2 regions of the Paenibacillus sp. Mc5Re-14 genome follow, and region 2 is predicted to be linked to the other one. Evidence: predicted binding sites of a transcription regulator. Region 2 holds the regulator's gene; the other holds the start of a gene.

Region 1 (8,392 bases), 160 kb from region 2:
ATAGGTTGATCCGTATACAAATCAGATAACAAAGAAATAACTTGTTTTTGCTTGATTTTTTGCGCGTTCAAATCTTCCAAAATAACACGGCTTTCGCCTGGGTTCAGAACCGTGCTGGAACGTTTGCTTCCGTCCAGCATAGATTGAAAATACCGTTGAATCGAAACTTTACCCGCAGCTGTGGCAAATTCAGATGGTCCAGCAAAACCGGAATTTTCAACATTTATGTTGGTTGGAGCAAGATTGTTGTTCGTCGCAATCACGTACATCTTCACATCTCGACCTGTTTCATTGACATGATGGACAAGAATACGCGTACTGCCTGAGCCTGTTTCCTGATACACGATACCATCCTGGAACACACGCTCTGGGCTGTTAGCACGAATCAGAAGACGTGGTGAAGAAGTGCTTGTCACTGGAATAGTGGCCATAGCAGGCACCTGACTGCCATCTACACTGTATTTATCGCCATATGGCGTGAAAATTTTATTGAAATCATCTTCGTTGTACAGCAGTTCATTTGTAATTTTAATTGTTTCACTTTTGGTACCTGTTGCGCCATGCTTATCAGTCACGTTCAGTTTAATTGTTACATCACCTGGTTGGAAGAAGGCAAGTTTCTTGTTCTCCCAATCACGCTTAGTGATAGCATTCTCATCGTCAGTACTCAGGTCGGTAATGGTGATTTTTTCACCCATCTTGTACTCTTTTTTATCTGTTGTAAACAGAGCCACTGGCGGCTGGTTTGGTGGTCTTACTGTAATTGTTACTGAGTAAGGATCACTCCAGTTCCCAGCAGAGTCAAGAACGGAATAGGTAACTACATATGTACCCGGCTCCTGAAATACGTCCTGCTTCCCTTCCCAACGTTGATTTACAATCGGAAGACCTGTAGGAGAAGATTCCTTGGTCAAATACGTAACTTGGGTTTCACCCGCGTAGATATCCTTTTGTTGAACCGTAAAAGAAGCTTTTGGTTTCTGATTCAAATCCATGATAACTTGTTTAGTTGTATTATTCACGGTATAAGGAATATTTAAGGCCTGTGTAATCGAGGTCAACGGCACCATAAATACGTTCTTTTGCTGGAAAGCCGGCCCCTTCATTTGTCTAGCTTCACCATTAACCGTATAAACCTTGCTGTCTGTTTTGAAGCGTAGAACATTCGTTCCTTGGGTGATTACGGTTTCTTTAGTGGCAGTGTCATAGCTAAACTGCAATCCGACACGACTGACAAGAGAACGGATAGCTACATAGGAAACTCCGTCTTTGACTGTCATCGGCTGAGTTGCTGTATATACCTGTCCGTTTTGTTCCATTTTAGCACTGTTCAAATACAAAATCAGTTGATTCGCATTCATGGATGTTGGAGCTCCACCAGGATTGGTAATCGTTCCGTCTCCACCGTATACATCATTGGTTACGTTCGATCCGTTAGTAGTATCTGTAGGCAGACCAGTCAATGGATCATTGGATACACCTGTGTTATTAGGTGTTACCGTATTATTTTGTGTGCTTGTTCCATCTTGATCTCCGATACTATTCTGAACGCCGGAATCAGCAACATTGGTCTGAGCCTGCTGTGCGCTAACCGAATCGGTGGATTGAACAGTTGTTGATGCTGCTTCTGCTCCTACAGGGGCTACTGCAGCCACCTGAGCTACCGCCAGGGCGGTGAGCATGGTCCATTTCTTGAAATTCATTGTCTGTCTCCTTCTATCCCCAAATTATTATCATTCCCGTGAAAAGTCATACTATTAGACGCGACAGTTGCTAAAAAGTTTCTGGAAATTTTGACGATCATGAAAAAAAGGGAACATTCTCCTGTGAATGCAAAAATTCAACAACAAAAAACCGCCGTCCATCTGATCTGATGTGGCGGCGGCTTCATAACCTGAAAGTAGTTCTGATCCATTTACATTATGATGGACGACAGGCAGTATTCGTTCCTGCAGTCTCCAGACGACCCTCTTCAATGAGTCGATAAGCGCGTTGAACTTCTTCATCTGTAGGGGACGGAACTCCCTCCAGCGGATACGCCTTACCGAGCATTTCCCATTTGTAAACACCCATTTGATGGTAAGGTAAAATTTCGAATTTTTCGACTCCGTTCAACGTTCCAATGAACCGTCCCAAATTTAGTAGATCTTGCTCGTCATCATGAATACCCGGTACAAATACGTGTCTAATCCACATCTTGCGCCCTTGCTCAGACAACCATCGGGCCGTACTTAACATACGGTCGTTAGACTTGCCTGTAAGCTTAATATGCTTGTCGTTATCGATGTGCTTAATATCTAGTAGTACCAAATCCGTTACGTCCAGCAGATCATGGATACGACCTGCATCATTAAAGCCGTTACTGTCCAATGTCGTGTGCAAATTCCAGCGACGTTTCACTTCTTTGAACAGCGCTGCTACAAAATGAGCTTGCAATGTCGGTTCTCCACCGGATACGGTTAATCCGCCTCCTGAAGAACGGTAATAGGCTAAATATGGCTCAATCTCAGCCAATACTTCTTCTAACGTCATCGGGTTACCTTCATTCAAGGCCCAAGTGTCCGGATTATGGCAATATTGACATTTTAACAAGCATCCTTGCATAAAGAGCACGAAGCGGATGCCGGGACCATCGACGGTCCCGAAGGTTTCCAATGAGTGTATGTGACCTTTCAACATGTTGCATCATCCTTCCCGCATCCGCTATGCGTGCGTCAGTGTATTATTTGATACGTAAAACTTATTTACATTGTACCGTGGAAAGTACGGTTAATAACATCCAATTGTTGCTCACGAGTCAGCTTGATAAAGTTAACGGCATAGCCGGAAACACGAATCGTAAGTTGTGGATAGTTTTCTGGGTGCTCCATTGCATCCAAAAGTTGTTCACGAGCAAACACATTGACATTCAGATGATGTGCGTGGCTTCCAAAATAGCCATCCATCATCGAAACAAGGTTTGTTTTGCGTGTTTCTTCTTCTTTACCCAGTGCTTTAGGCACGATAGAGAAGGTATTCGAAATACCATCTAAGCTGTGTTCATATGGCAATTTGGCTACGGAACTCAGAGATGCCAGAGCACCTTTTTTATCACGACCATGCATCGGGTTTGCACCTGGTGCGAACGGTTCGCCTGCTTTACGTCCATCAGGTGTTGTACCTGTTTTCTTACCATATACCACGTTGGAAGTAATAGTCAGTACTGATTGAGTAGGAACCGCATTACGATAAGCTTTATGTTTGCGGATCATGCTCATGAAGCTTTCTACCAGTTCTACAGCGATAGTATCTACGCGGTCATCGTTGTTACCGTAGCAAGGGTATTCGCCTTCGATTTCAAAGTCAACAGCAATTCCTTTTTCGTTACGAATTGGTTTAACTTTTGCATATTTAATGGCGCTCAAGGAGTCGGTAGCAACTGACAGACCCGCAATACCACAAGCCATGGTACGCAGAATATCACGGTCATGCAACGCCATTTCAATGCGTTCGTAGCTATATTTATCATGCATATAGTGAATAACATTCAAAGTGTTCATGTACAGTTTTGCCAGCCATTCCATCATAGGTTTGAAACGGCTCAACACTTCTTCGTAATCCAGCACTTCGCTTGTAATGGCTGGGAACTCAGGTCCTACTTGAACGCCGGATTTTTCATCCTTACCGCCGTTAATGGCATACAGCAGAGCTTTTGCCAAGTTGGCACGAGCACCAAAGAATTGCATTTGTTTACCGATTCTCATGGCGGATACACAACAAGCAATACCATAATCATCGCCGTAGATTGGACGCATCAAATCGTCATTTTCATATTGAATGGAGCTAGTTTCAATAGAAACTTTTGCACAATATTTTTTAAAGCCCTCAGGCAGTTTTTCTGACCACAGTACAGTCAAGTTAGGCTCTGGAGCAGGTCCTAAGTTGTACAGTGTGTGCAAGAAGCGGAAGCTGTTTTTGGTAACACGAGTTTCTCCAGTGACAGACATACCACCAATGGATTCTGTTACCCAAGTTGGGTCACCACTGAACAGTTCGTTGTAGTCAGGTGTACGCAGGAACTTAACAATACGCAGTTTCATAACAAAATGATCGACCAGTTCCTGAGCTTGTTCTTCGTTCATCGTACCTTCCTCAAGATCACGTTGAGTATAGATATCGAGGAATGAAGATACACGTCCCAAGGACATTGCTGCACCATTTTGTTCCTTAATCGCTGCGAGATATCCAAAATATACCCATTGGAAAGCTTCTTTTGCATTGTTAGCTGGTTTAGAAATATCAAAACCGTGCTCAGCAGCCATTTGTTTCAATTCATTCAAGGCACGAATTTGTTCAGAAATTTCTTCACGTAGACGGATTACGTCTTCTTCCATGGAATCAACTTCAAGGCTTTTCAATTGAAGTTTTTTATCTTGGATCAAGAAGTCTGCACCATACAGAGCTACGCGACGATAGTCACCGATTATACGACCACGACCGTATGCATCTGGCAAACCAGTAATGATACCAGCTTTACGAGCTGCTCTCATTTCATCTGTATAAGCGTCAAATACACCTTGGTTGTGCGTTTTACGAATATGAGTAAAAATGTCAACAATGCTTTGTGGCACTTCAAAACCATAGGCTTTGCAAGCGTCGATCATCATCCGAATTCCACCGAACGGTTGCAAAGAACGTTTGAATGGAGCATCTGTTTGTACACCGACAACTTGTTCTTTGTCCTTGTCCAAATAGCCTGGTTTATGTGAAATAATGGTGGATGGCGTATTCACGTCTACATCAAGCACACCGCCGTTTGCCAACTCTTTTTTAGTAAGATCAGATACAATTTCCCACAGTGCAGTTGTGTTAGCAGTAGGACCAACCAAAAATTCTTCATTACCAACATAAGGTGAGATATTGGTTTCAATAAAATCGTTGACGTTAACTTCTCTAGTCCATTTTCCTTTTTTAAAACCTCTCCAGCCAGATTGTTGCTCTTGTAATTCTCTCTCAATCACCGACATGTAAATCCCTCCAAATTGTTTGGTCTTCCGGACTTGTGATTTTTTTCACGTTTAAACTATTTCTTGAGCCCGGCCTTTTCACCGATGCCTTACGCTCAGTGTCGGGACCTTTCTTACACTCTTATTGTAGAATAATGATAGAGTGTAGTATGTGACATAAATCACAATATGAGTGATTTATGTCACTTTATTTTCCCTAGCTTCACGCCTATACCTTCAGCTTCGCCGCTCACCTCCCTTCCCAAACCAAGAGGCCCTCTATATAGAGAGCCTGCATTGGTATTGTATAGGAAAATGCTTTGTTACAAGCCTCTTCATACTATTATATTATTGATCAAAGCGTCCGTAGAAGGCATTGCGGTATACATCAGCCAATTCAGTAACCAGCGGCAGCTTTGGATTTGCAGTTGTACATTGATCCTCAAAAGCGCGGTCAGCCAGATAATCTACACGTGATTCAAAGTCTTTTGGATCGAATCCGAGTTGTTGGAACGATTCCTCGATACCGAGCGTTTTGTTCAACTTACGGATCGCGTCAATTAAGCTGTTAACCCCTTCTTCAGTGGTACGTGCAGGCAGTCCCAGTATGCGCGCGATTTCTGCATAACGCTCATCCGCAACAAAGTGCGAATATTTAGGGAACGAAGCAAATTTTGTCGGTTTTTTCGCATTGTAGCGAATAACGTGCGGCAGCAAGATAGCATTCGTGCGGCCATGCGCCGTATGGTATTGTCCGCCCCATTTATGTGCAAGACTGTGGTTAATACCCAAGAATGCATTAGCAAACGCCATACCTGCAAGTGTAGAAGCATTATGCATTTTTTCGCGAGCCAACTTGTCGCCGATCAGAGCCGATTGCTCCAGGTATTGGAATACCAGTTGAATGGCTTTAATTGCCAGACCATCTGTGTAATCATTGGCCATTACAGACACGTAAGCCTCGATAGCATGTGTCAGAACGTCCATACCTGTATCGGCTACAGCTGTTTTAGGCAGCGAATATACAAACACAGGGTCAATAATTGCCACATCAGGAGTCAACTCATAGTCAGCCAGCGGATACTTCGTGTTGCCCAGGTTTTTGTCTGTAATTACTGCAAACGATGTGACTTCCGAACCTGTACCCGAGGTTGTAGGGATAGCTACAAATTGTGCTTTTTGACCCAGACGTGGGTACTTGTAAATCCGTTTACGAATATCCATGAATTTTTGCTTCAAGTTATTGAAATCAGTATCCGGATATTCATAGAACATCCACATGCCTTTAGCAGCATCCATTGGCGAACCGCCGCCGAGTGCGATGATGCAATCCGGTTGGAAACGTCTCATCATTTCAGTACCACGCTCTACCGTAACTGTCGATGGATCTGGCTCAACTTCAGAGAACACTTCAATCGCAACTGGTGTTTGGCGCTGGTGCAAATAATGAATGACGCGGTCCACATATCCGAGTTTCACCATCATAGGGTCAGTGATAATGGCTACACGTGTGATATCAGGCATTTTAGCAAGATACTGTGTCGAATTTTTCTCAAAATAAATTTTGGAAGGTACTTTGAACCATTGCATATTCACCGTCCGTTTCGCCACCCTTTTCACATTAATCAAGTTAACTGCAGATACGTTCGACGAAGTCGAGTTACGACCGTACGAACCGCAACCAAGTGTCAACGAAGGAAGGTTGGTGTTGTAAATATCACCGATTGCACCATGTGTGGAAGGTGCATTTACAATGATACGACCTGTTTGCAAACGGTTTGCAAAGCGAGCGATAACGTCCTCATCTTGCGAATGGATAGCTGACGAGTGACCCATACCGCCGAACTCTACAACTTCAGCAGCACGTTGGATACCTTGCTCTGCATTTTTCACTTTGTAGCAAGCCAATACCGGACTCAATTTTTCCGCAGATAATGGGAATTTGGTTCCTACTCCTTCAATTTCAGCGACCAAAATTTTTGTTCCTGCCGGTACTGTAATGCCGCTCATTTCAGCTATTTTTACAGCAGACTGTCCGACGATGGCCGGGTTCACTGCACATTTTTCTACATTCATAGCCCCTTGAGTGAGCTTAGCTGCTTCTTCTTTATTTACAAAGTAGCAACCATTAGCAATCATCAATTTCTTCACTTGCTCGAAGATAGGCTCTTCGATAATTACGGCTTGTTCCGAAGCACAAATCATACCGTTATCAAAAGATTTAGAAAGGATAAGGTCGTTCACGGCCTGTTTGATATCGGCTGTTTTTTTCAATAAAGCAAGGTACGTTACCAGGACCTACGCCAAGTGCAGGTTTACCACAGCTATAAGCTGCCTTAACCATGCCTGATCCACCAGTTGCCAAAATCAATGCCACATCAGGGTGGTTCATCAGTACATTTGTTTTATCCATCGAAGGTGCTTCAATCCATTGGATGCAATCCGCTGGAGCACCATGTTTAACAGCTGCTTCAAGCAAGACGCGGGCTGCTTCCGCACTACACGATTGAGCAGATGGATGGAAGCCGAAAATGATTGGGTTACGTGTTTTAATGGCAATTAACGCTTTGAACATCGTAGTCGAAGTCGGGTTTGTTACTGGAGTAATCCCCATGATGATACCGACTGGCTCTGCAATCTTTTGGAAGCTATCGAAATCATTATCTTCAATGACACCAACGGTCTTCTCATTTTTGATGCTGTGATAGATATATTCTGTTGCAAACATGTTTTTGGTGATTTTGTCCTCGTACACGCCGCGTCCTGTTTCTTCAACAGCCAACTTCGCTAGGTGCATGTGCTTATCCATCCCTGCGAGTGCCATAGCTTGTACGATTTCGTCAATCTGCTCCTGATTCATACTCATGAAAGCTTGCTGTGCCCGGTTCGCCCGGTCAATCAGCGTTTGAATATACTGCTCTGCGCTTTGCTCTTTTTGAATAACCTCGTTTTTAACAGCCATTTCCCTCATCCTCCTGTTATCTCGTGTACTATCTCTTGTCTACGCACTGATCGTAACACAGCTTTCCAAGATATTTTGTGATTTTTTTCACAATCTATTTAAAATTTTATTTTATGACGTGAATTTAATCACAAAGTTTGGAATTCTGCCACTTTTACCCCCTCTTCTTGCCCCAAAAACTCATTGCACAGGTATATAATGAATTTGAATTGATCAAGTTGCAGATAAAAAACATAGGATACAAAGGGGAAATGGACGATGAGAAACCCTACAAATGTAATGGAAGCCCGCGGCAACACCTGTTGCTTCTCGGAGGCCAGCTTCAACCGGTTGCAAGTGATGATGAAAGATCGAGTCATGCCAGAAAGCTCGCATTTGTTCTGGGAAGGAGATACAGCGGATAAGCTGTTTTATATTAAGCGCGGACGCGTAAAGGTAACCAAAA
Region 2 (8,392 bases):
CTCCCTGCGTTGATTACGAGAATTTTCATATCCGGTCACCATCCTTGTCATACTTAAAGAAGCCTTCGCCCGATTTTACGCCCAGATTACCTGCACGCACCATTTTCTTCAGGACGATGGACGGACGGTATTTCAGTTCGCCAAATTCACGGAACATCCGCTCCAAAGCAGCCAAAACGGAATCCAGACCAAAGCGGTCAGCCATTTCCAAAGGACCGTTTTGGAAGTTGTAGCCGATGCGCATAGCATCGTCAATATCTTCCGCAGAAGCTACGCCCTCTTGAAGTACATGAGCTGCTTCGTTAATTAGCAGACAGATAATCCGGCTAGTTACAAAGCCAGGAGATTCATAGATCATGACTCCTTTTTTCTCCACGATTTCTTCTACGAACATTTTCGTGTTTTCAAAGGTATCGTCTGAAGTTTTCAAACCACGAATAATTTCTACCAGATCAATACGGGATACTGGATAAATAAAGTGCATACCAATAACACGCTCTGGATACTTGGTCGAGCTGGCAAGCTCGGTCAGGCTCAGCGTGGATGTATTACTTGCAAGAATAATGTTGCTTGGACACACATGATCCAGCTCTTGGAAAACAACTTTCTTCTCGTCCAGATTCTCTGTAATGGTTTCAATGACCATATCACAGCTAGCGAGCTCCGCCAAATGGGATACTTTTTCAATGCGAGATAAAATCAGTTTTTTCTCTGCTTGGGTGATTGCCCACTTTTCCAGTTGCTTGTCTAGACTTGTTTCAATCATATTATAAGCGTAGTCTAGTTTCTCTGGTGTCTGCTCTACTAGCAGCACATCGATTCCTTTGGACGCGAGCATTTCAGAAATACCTTGTCCCATGGTGCCGCCGCCAATGACGCCGATTTTTTTAAATTGCATGGTTCTTAACTCCACCCTTTCCTGGTCACTCTCATATATTGTATCCTTCTTTGTCGAAAAATACATGTTTATGTCCCAATAGATAATAATATCTTAGCACGGACTAAAAGTAAAAAAAAATAACCAGCATAAAAAATTATGCTGGTAATAAAGCATTTTCACTAAATTGACATCTAAATTGATCCCCGGACAGAGTTTCTTCCTTCATTAGAATGTCAAGAGAATTGTCGAACACAGGACGATGCTTTTCCAGCAACTCCAAAGTCCGATTATGCAGGTCATTCATAATTTCGCCATTTTCCCGCATAAGTTCCTCTTTTGTAACCATTTCCATGTTAATAATCCCAAGAGAAGTCAAACCTGAAGTCATCATCGTATGAACAATGTTCAGCGCCTGCTCAAAATCATTACTTGAGCCCGTACTTCGACCGCCATAGTACATTTCTTCCGCAGTAGCCCCTGCGAGCGAGATCATAATCTGCTCCTCCAGGTACTGCTTGGTATATAAATAATGTTCTTGCTGTGGATTGTGACGCACGTAACCGAGCGCTTTCCCACGCGGGCTGAGCGCTACTTGACTTACGCTACCGGGACGGACGATTTCAGCCATAATAGCATGTCCCAGCTCGTGAATCGCTACACGTTTTTTCTCTTCCAATGTTGATTCTCGGTCTGTTTTTTCACCCATCATCACCTTGTCAATCGCCATGGATAGATGACTCTGCGCAATCATTTGACGATCCTGTCTCATTGCATAGATGGCCGCTTCATTCATGACGCTCTCCAACTGTGCACCGGAAAAACCGTAAGACTCCTCAGCGATTTTGTCCAAATTAGCATCTTCCTGAATCGGTTTGTTTTTGGCATGAATTTTAAGGATATGAAGACGGCCCTTCTTATCAGGCAAGTCTACTTGAATATGGCGGTCAAAGCGTCCTGGACGCGTTAAGGCGCTGTCCAGCATTTCTTTACGGTTTGTTGCCGCAATAAGTAATATCCGCGGTGTATCTGCCGAATAAATGCCATCCATTTCTGTCAGCAACTGATTCAAAGTCTGATCATATTCTCGTTGCTGTCCACCCTCACGCTTACCACCAATAACATCAATCTCGTCAATAAAAATAATTGCATTTTCTTTCTTTTCCTTGGCTGCACGAGTGCGAGCCTCCCGAAACAACTCACGGACACGACCTGCACCGACACCCACGTACATTTCAACAAATTCACTGCCTGAAGCTGCAACAAACACAGAATTGGTGTAGTGTGCAGCTGCTTTCGCCATCAGCGTTTTTCCTGTTCCCGGAGGGCCTGTAAGCAAAACGCCTTTCAATGGACGAATACCAAATTTGGAAATTTCATCATGCCGATTCAAAAAATCCAAGGCTTCACGCAATTCCTGTTTAGCGCTTTCTTGTCCACCAATTTCCTCAAAAGTCAGCTTGTCCGGACCATTTTTTTTACGTTTGCGCTCTTGCCCGGCACCTACGGCCAAGCCGCCACGAGCATGCATGAGCATTAACAAGCCGCTGAGCATCACGCCCGCAACCAAAAGAGGGATAATATTCACCCCAATAAAAACGAGAAATATAATAGTCACCGGCACAATACCGATTAATATTTCCTTGATCCATCTAGGCATTAGGCCATACCCCCATTTGCTGAGATTGACGTGGCAAAACGATAAACTTAGTCGCATTGCCTTCGCTGAGTCGGATATAGACATTGTTTGAATCCATATCGGTATCAGCCTTGATACCTGCTTTTTTCTTTTTCATCTGCTCAACTGTAGATGAAATTTGAGTATACTTTTTATTTTCCATCGCTTCGGCTACAGGAAACATAGCCTCAGACCACCATTGATTCAGTGCTGAATTGGAACGATCTGCGATATCCAGCTTAATGGTACGGCTGCCAATGATGGATTGCCCTTTTTGCTTAACCACATCAACCAATCCGGCCACATCCGCCTGCGGTTTGAGATCTAGTTTCAATACGACCTGATCCTGTTTAATATCTATTTGAGCGCTTGTCACGCCTGGATATTGAGATACCAGTTTTTCCAGAGGACTTTGCATTGTAACCTGACGGTAAATGAACCATCCCCCAAACATCAACAAGGCTGCCACAACGGCCGCCACAACAATAGGAACTGCACGCAATTTCAAACAACATCCTCCTCTCAAAATGTAAAACCCAGAAGAAACGGGACGAATGTCAACAAACAACCAAATTGCATGATCTTATAAAGATCAGCAACTCATTTTTCTATCATTTTTGTCTATCACTTATAAAATATAGTATATCATAACGTGAATCTAATATCGAAGGCAATGTGTGGAGGAGTTGTGATTTTCGTAGTAGCAAAAAAAGACGTAAATACGATTTAAATCGCATTTACGTCTTTTCAACTTCAATCAGTTATTCTTTTAACAATACATTGCTTTCACCATCATCACTACTCCCATAACACGCTAGTAATTAGGCAAAGTATACTTTATCCCCGTCGATGCTCCATCTGAGAAACGGTAAAAGGTATAGTTGTGATGGCTTTCATCATCGTAAAACAGTTGCCATACATATTCGCCATTGAACACACTCGGTTGGAGCCTTACAATTTTTGCATTTGGAAGTTGCTGCTGAATTATCGCTGTCATTTTTTGCTCGTCGACTCCGTTTTTCATCAGCTCGGTATGAACACCGCTTGGATCTGCGACAGGTACGTTAGGTTGTCCTTCCATTTTTTGAAAAGGAACCCACACCATTATATTTTCATTCTGTGCGTTTTTCCCTTGAACCACCCAATAAATCTGATCCCACACAGACTTCCAAGTCTGAGTCGTGCTAACCAGACCACCTGATTGCTTGGCCTTAATGATAGCGGCATTTTTCTCAGCCACCTGGTCTTGAGTAACGTAGGAATAATACCAGAAAATGCTGACCAGGATCAGTATTACGGCCAAAATGGCGACCGCTATCCATTTCTTCTTATTTTTCAAACCTGTGCTTCCTCTCTAAGGGGATGTGACACCTGAATTAGCGCGACAGCAGCCCTTCAAAGGCGGCTTGTGCCTCATGTTTGATACGTTCCTCGTCCATCGTCAGGCATTCGCCGTTTTTCACAACCTGACGACCGTCTACCCACACATGAGCCACGTCTTTGGCACTTGCAGAGTATACGGCATGGGAAATAAGATCTGTACGCGGCAAGAAATGGGCCTGATTCAGATCTAGCGCGATAAAGTCAGCCTTGTTGCCTGCTGCCAGCGCTCCTACTTCTTTTAAACCAATCGACTTTGCACCATACTCTGTTGCCAGACGCAGTGCTTCATTTGCAGGAACTGCTGTTGGGTCGCCAGATACTCCCTTGTGAATGAGTGCCGCCAGACGCATTTCCTCGAACATATCCAGGTTATTATTGCTAGCAGGACCGTCTGTTCCAAGAGAAACAGTAACTCCTGCACGCAACAATTCAGGCACTCTAGCTACACCACTTGCCAGCTTCAAGTTGCTGCCTGGATTATGTGAAACCGCCACACCTCGTTCCGCTAATAAAGCTATCTCTTCGTCGTTCAAGTGTACGCCGTGGGCAACAAGTGAAGGGCGGGAGAAAAAGCCAAGCTTATCTAAGTGTGCAACTGGACGCAAACCGTAGTCGCGTACGTTTTGCTCAACTTCGGCGATCGTCTCGGACATGTGCGTATGCAATGGTAAATCGAGATCATGTGCTGCTTGAACAAATTTCTCAATAAACGCTGGCGGGCATGTGTATGGGGCATGCGGAGACATCATCGTTGTGATACGTCCATCTGCTTTTCCATGCCAGTTACGCGCAAAAGTCACGGCCTCAGCCAGCTTGATCCGCTGTTCTTCTTCTGAACAGAGTCCAATGGCTCCACGCATCAAACTTGCACGGATGCCCGACTCTTCAGCTACACGTGCCACCTCATCCATATGATCGTACATATCCAGGAAAGTTGTGGTTCCACCTTTCAGCATTTCCAGCACTGACAAGGATGTTCCCCAATACACATCCGTAGATGTAAACTTGGCTTCCATAGGCCACATTTTTTCCTGAAGCCACACTTGAAGTGCCAAGTCATCTCCATACCCTCGCAGCAGAGACATCGCCGCATGACCATGAGTATTAATCAGACCAGGCAAAAACAATAACCCGTTACCGTCGATTGCTTCTGTCTCTTCCTCACCCGCAGGCAGAGTCTCGCCAATGTAAGTAATACGGCTATCCTCCACAATCATAAAACCATGGATTACCCCAGCTTCAGTTCCATTCACGGCAAAAGAACCGTTTTTAATCATCCATTTATTCACTGTCATATTGTGCTTCTTCCTTTCCGTCCTCCAGATAATAAGCGAGGCTAAGCAAGTCAGTTGTAAAGTCTGTGGCATGTATCCGAATGTTAGCCGGTGCCTTGAGAATGATAGGTGCAAAGTTTAAAATCGCTCCAATTCCACTCTCAATGAGCCTATCAGCTACGTGTTGTGCCTCAAAATCAGGTACAGTAATAATCCCGATTCGAATATTTTTTTCTTTTACAGTCGTTTCCAATTCATCCATCGGCTGAACGACTAAGGTATTGATTCTGGTCCCAACCTTATCCGGGAACGCATCAAATACCGCCACAATCTTCATATTGTCTTTTAAATAAGCGTTATAGTTTGATAGGGCTTGACCCAGATTACCCGCTCCGACCAATACTACATTAATTTGCTGGTCGATTTTCAGGATATGGCGTATTTTCTCAATTAGATAAGAAACATCGTAACCGATACCCTTCCGACCAAAATCGCCAAAATAGGCAAGATCTTTACGAATTTGGGCCGGATTCAAATCTAACCTCTGTCCCAGCTCTTGAGAAGAGACCGTAGCCACCTCCCGTTTGTGCAGTGCATTCAGATAACGTAAATATACGGGTAATCTCCGTACGACAGCCTCTGAAATTTTATCTGATTTCATACTTGCTCCCCCTAATTGTAACGGACTTTAGGTGTCCGTCCGTTGTGCCTCTGTCTCCGGGGCGGATTGGAGCCATTCGGCGATGCGGGGCACCATTTGCTCCGATGGCATATGCTCCATTTTTGGTCCCGGTAACGAGTACAAAAAGTGCTTTCCATAATAGGATTCGATCACACGCGTATCGTAAACGATAACGACTCCGTGGTCGCTCGCTGTACGTACCAATCGCCCAAATCCCTGTTTGAAGCGAATAACTGCTTGTGGTACAGACAGCTTCATAAATGGATTCTTCTTCTGCTGCTGGAGCAGCTCGCTTTTTGCCTCCAGTAACGGGTGATTGGGCGGTTGAAACGGCAAGCGAACGATGGCCAGACAAGTCAAAGCCTTCCCTGGAATATCGACGCCTTCCCAGAAGCTGCTGGTTCCCAGCAATACAGAAGCCTTGGCTTCCTGAAAACGACGGGTTAGCTTGCTCCGACTCCCACTGTCTACACCTTGTCCTAACACGGTAATATCGCTGGATGCTAACGCCTCTTTAAGTGGCTCATACACTTGCCGGAGCATCCGATAGGAAGTAAACAGAACAAGCATTCTCCCCCGCGTCGCCTGGGCAGTCGCTCCTAGAGAGCTAACGAGCATCTCTACAAAATGTGCATCCCCTACACTGCCCTTCACACTCGGAAAGTCTCGCGGAATGACCAGCAACACCTGATCCCTGTAATTAAAAGGTGATGGGAGCTGTGACGTCATTAATCGTCCTTGATCCGCGGCCTCCTGCAAGCCGAGTTGATCGGTCATGTACTGAAACGACTTATCTACCGATAAAGTAGCAGATGTCAGAATAATACTTCTTTTTTTGTCAAAAAACATTTCTTTCAACTGGCGGCTCACATCGACGGGCACTGCATAAAATTGCAATGATTTACTACGGAATTGCCCACTCGCTTCGAGCCAATATACGGTTGTTTCATCATCGAGTCGTATAAAGAAGCGCAAATTTTCCCTAATCCCCGCCAAATCCTTAAGCAGACCCGTGATATCTGTAATGAGACTATCCGCCGCATAATCGTCGTGTTCTTCCTTGACATCCAGCATCAGCTTGTCGCCCTTGCGCAAAATTTCACTCAACGTTACATAAAGCTGATTTTCCAACGCCGCCGCTTGATCCCACTTTGCAGGCTTGGCCGACGGTTTGAGACGCGAAGAAAATTGCCCCGTTTCACCCGGTGTGGCATCAGTTCGTTCTGGCAACATACCAAACAACTTATCGCTTAGCAGGTCCCAAGTTTCCTTAACCTCTAACACGAGTGGGTACAGCTGATCAATGATCGAGGCCCATTCCGTCGACTTCTCATGCCCCGACTTTGCCAACTGCTGACGTAATGAAGGCAATTGTCCGTTCTTACTGTCCTTGAACAATCGAGTCAGCGTATGCACGAGTGTGAAATATTTCATATGCATGCCCAGGTGCTTACCGGCTACTTCCTCTAGATGATGTGCTTCATCAATGACCAGATGTTCATAGCTGGGCAATAGCTGGTGACTTGCTTTGACGTCGGTGAACAGCTTGGAGTGATTCGTTATAACCACATCCGCTGTTCCTGCTTCATGACGTGCACGATGATAGTAGCACTTGCGGAACCATGGGCAAGAACGGCCGAGACAGGACTCGGAATCACTAGCTACTGTTTCCCAAAAATCCCCTCCACGGTTGCTCAGGTTCAGTTCCTCATCATCACCGGTTTCTGTCAGAGTCAGCCAGACAATCATTTGAGCCGCTGTAATCAAGTCTTCCTTTGGTGTCGCGAAGTCTCTTCTGTTTATTTTATGTTCAAACTTACGCAGACACAAATAATGCCCCCGACCCTTAAAAATGGCAGCCCGGAACGGGAACGGAATCACTTTTGTCAGCATCGGAATATCACGCTCTCGCAATTGCTCCTGCAGATTAATGGTATGCGTGCTTACTGTGACCCTCTGCCCATATTTTACACTGTGATACAGTGACGGAAGCAAATAGCCTAGGGACTTCCCTGTTCCTGTACCCGCCTCGATCAACAAATGCTTATCTTGACTCAGGGCTTGATTTACACCCTCAATCATTTGTGTTTGCGCCTCGCGCTCCTCATATTGGCTCAAGGATGAACGCAAATTGTCCCGCACATCATCCATATACTCCTCAAAGGAAACGCCTGAGAGTGGATTCGGATCATCTTCTCTACGTGGAGTAGCCAGTTCGGTCCAATCTTCAACTTTAAGCGCAAGCTGACGAAAAAACTGATGTTTCTCCAAATCCTGAATAGGGTCTAGCTCTTTCTCTTCTCGTATGCCGTCAAGAAACCAACCCAGGTCACTGTCTTCCTCTGCGAACAAATCGCTGAGCCGCTGTATCGTTATCAGAGGTAATGCCTGAAGCTCACCCAGACACTTTAAAAACACCTCAGCCGTAGCCAACGCGTCGCTGTCTGCTTGATGAGGGCGGTCATGCGCCAGCCCAAACTCTGAGGAAACAAAACCCA

The links. The regulator Rex, encoded in region 2, represses fermentation and respiration genes when NADH is low (regulators of the CRP and FNR family bind a similar motif). The targets are predictions, from matches to a motif close to TTGTGAAATATTTCACAA.
Region 1: a site for Rex is predicted at 5,156-5,173, ahead of pflB (formate C-acetyltransferase). Genes of this name have one in related genera too.

What each region holds. Positions count from the first base shown of each region.
Region 1 covers NZ_CVPD01000001.1:4,826,668-4,835,059, reverse strand. Annotated here, with positions in the region: gene BN1546_RS21915 (copper amine oxidase N-terminal domain-containing protein) at 1-1,703, opposite strand, end outside; gene pflA (pyruvate formate-lyase-activating protein) at 1,921-2,679, opposite strand; gene pflB (formate C-acetyltransferase) at 2,745-5,006, opposite strand; partial or broken gene adhE (bifunctional acetaldehyde-CoA/alcohol dehydrogenase) at 5,334-7,947, opposite strand; gene BN1546_RS21890 (Crp/Fnr family transcriptional regulator) at 8,206-8,392, shown strand, end outside.
Region 2 covers NZ_CVPD01000001.1:4,984,361-4,992,752, reverse strand. Annotated here, with positions in the region: gene BN1546_RS22750 (acetate/propionate family kinase) at 1-29, opposite strand, end outside; gene BN1546_RS22745 (3-hydroxyacyl-CoA dehydrogenase family protein) at 26-898, opposite strand; gene BN1546_RS22740 (AAA family ATPase) at 1,035-2,537, opposite strand; gene BN1546_RS22735 (hypothetical protein) at 2,530-3,063, opposite strand; gene BN1546_RS22730 (cell wall elongation regulator TseB-like domain-containing protein) at 3,370-3,894, opposite strand; gene BN1546_RS22725 (amidohydrolase) at 3,932-5,233, opposite strand; gene BN1546_RS22720 (redox-sensing transcriptional repressor Rex) at 5,220-5,873, opposite strand; gene dinG (ATP-dependent DNA helicase DinG) at 5,901-8,392, opposite strand, start outside.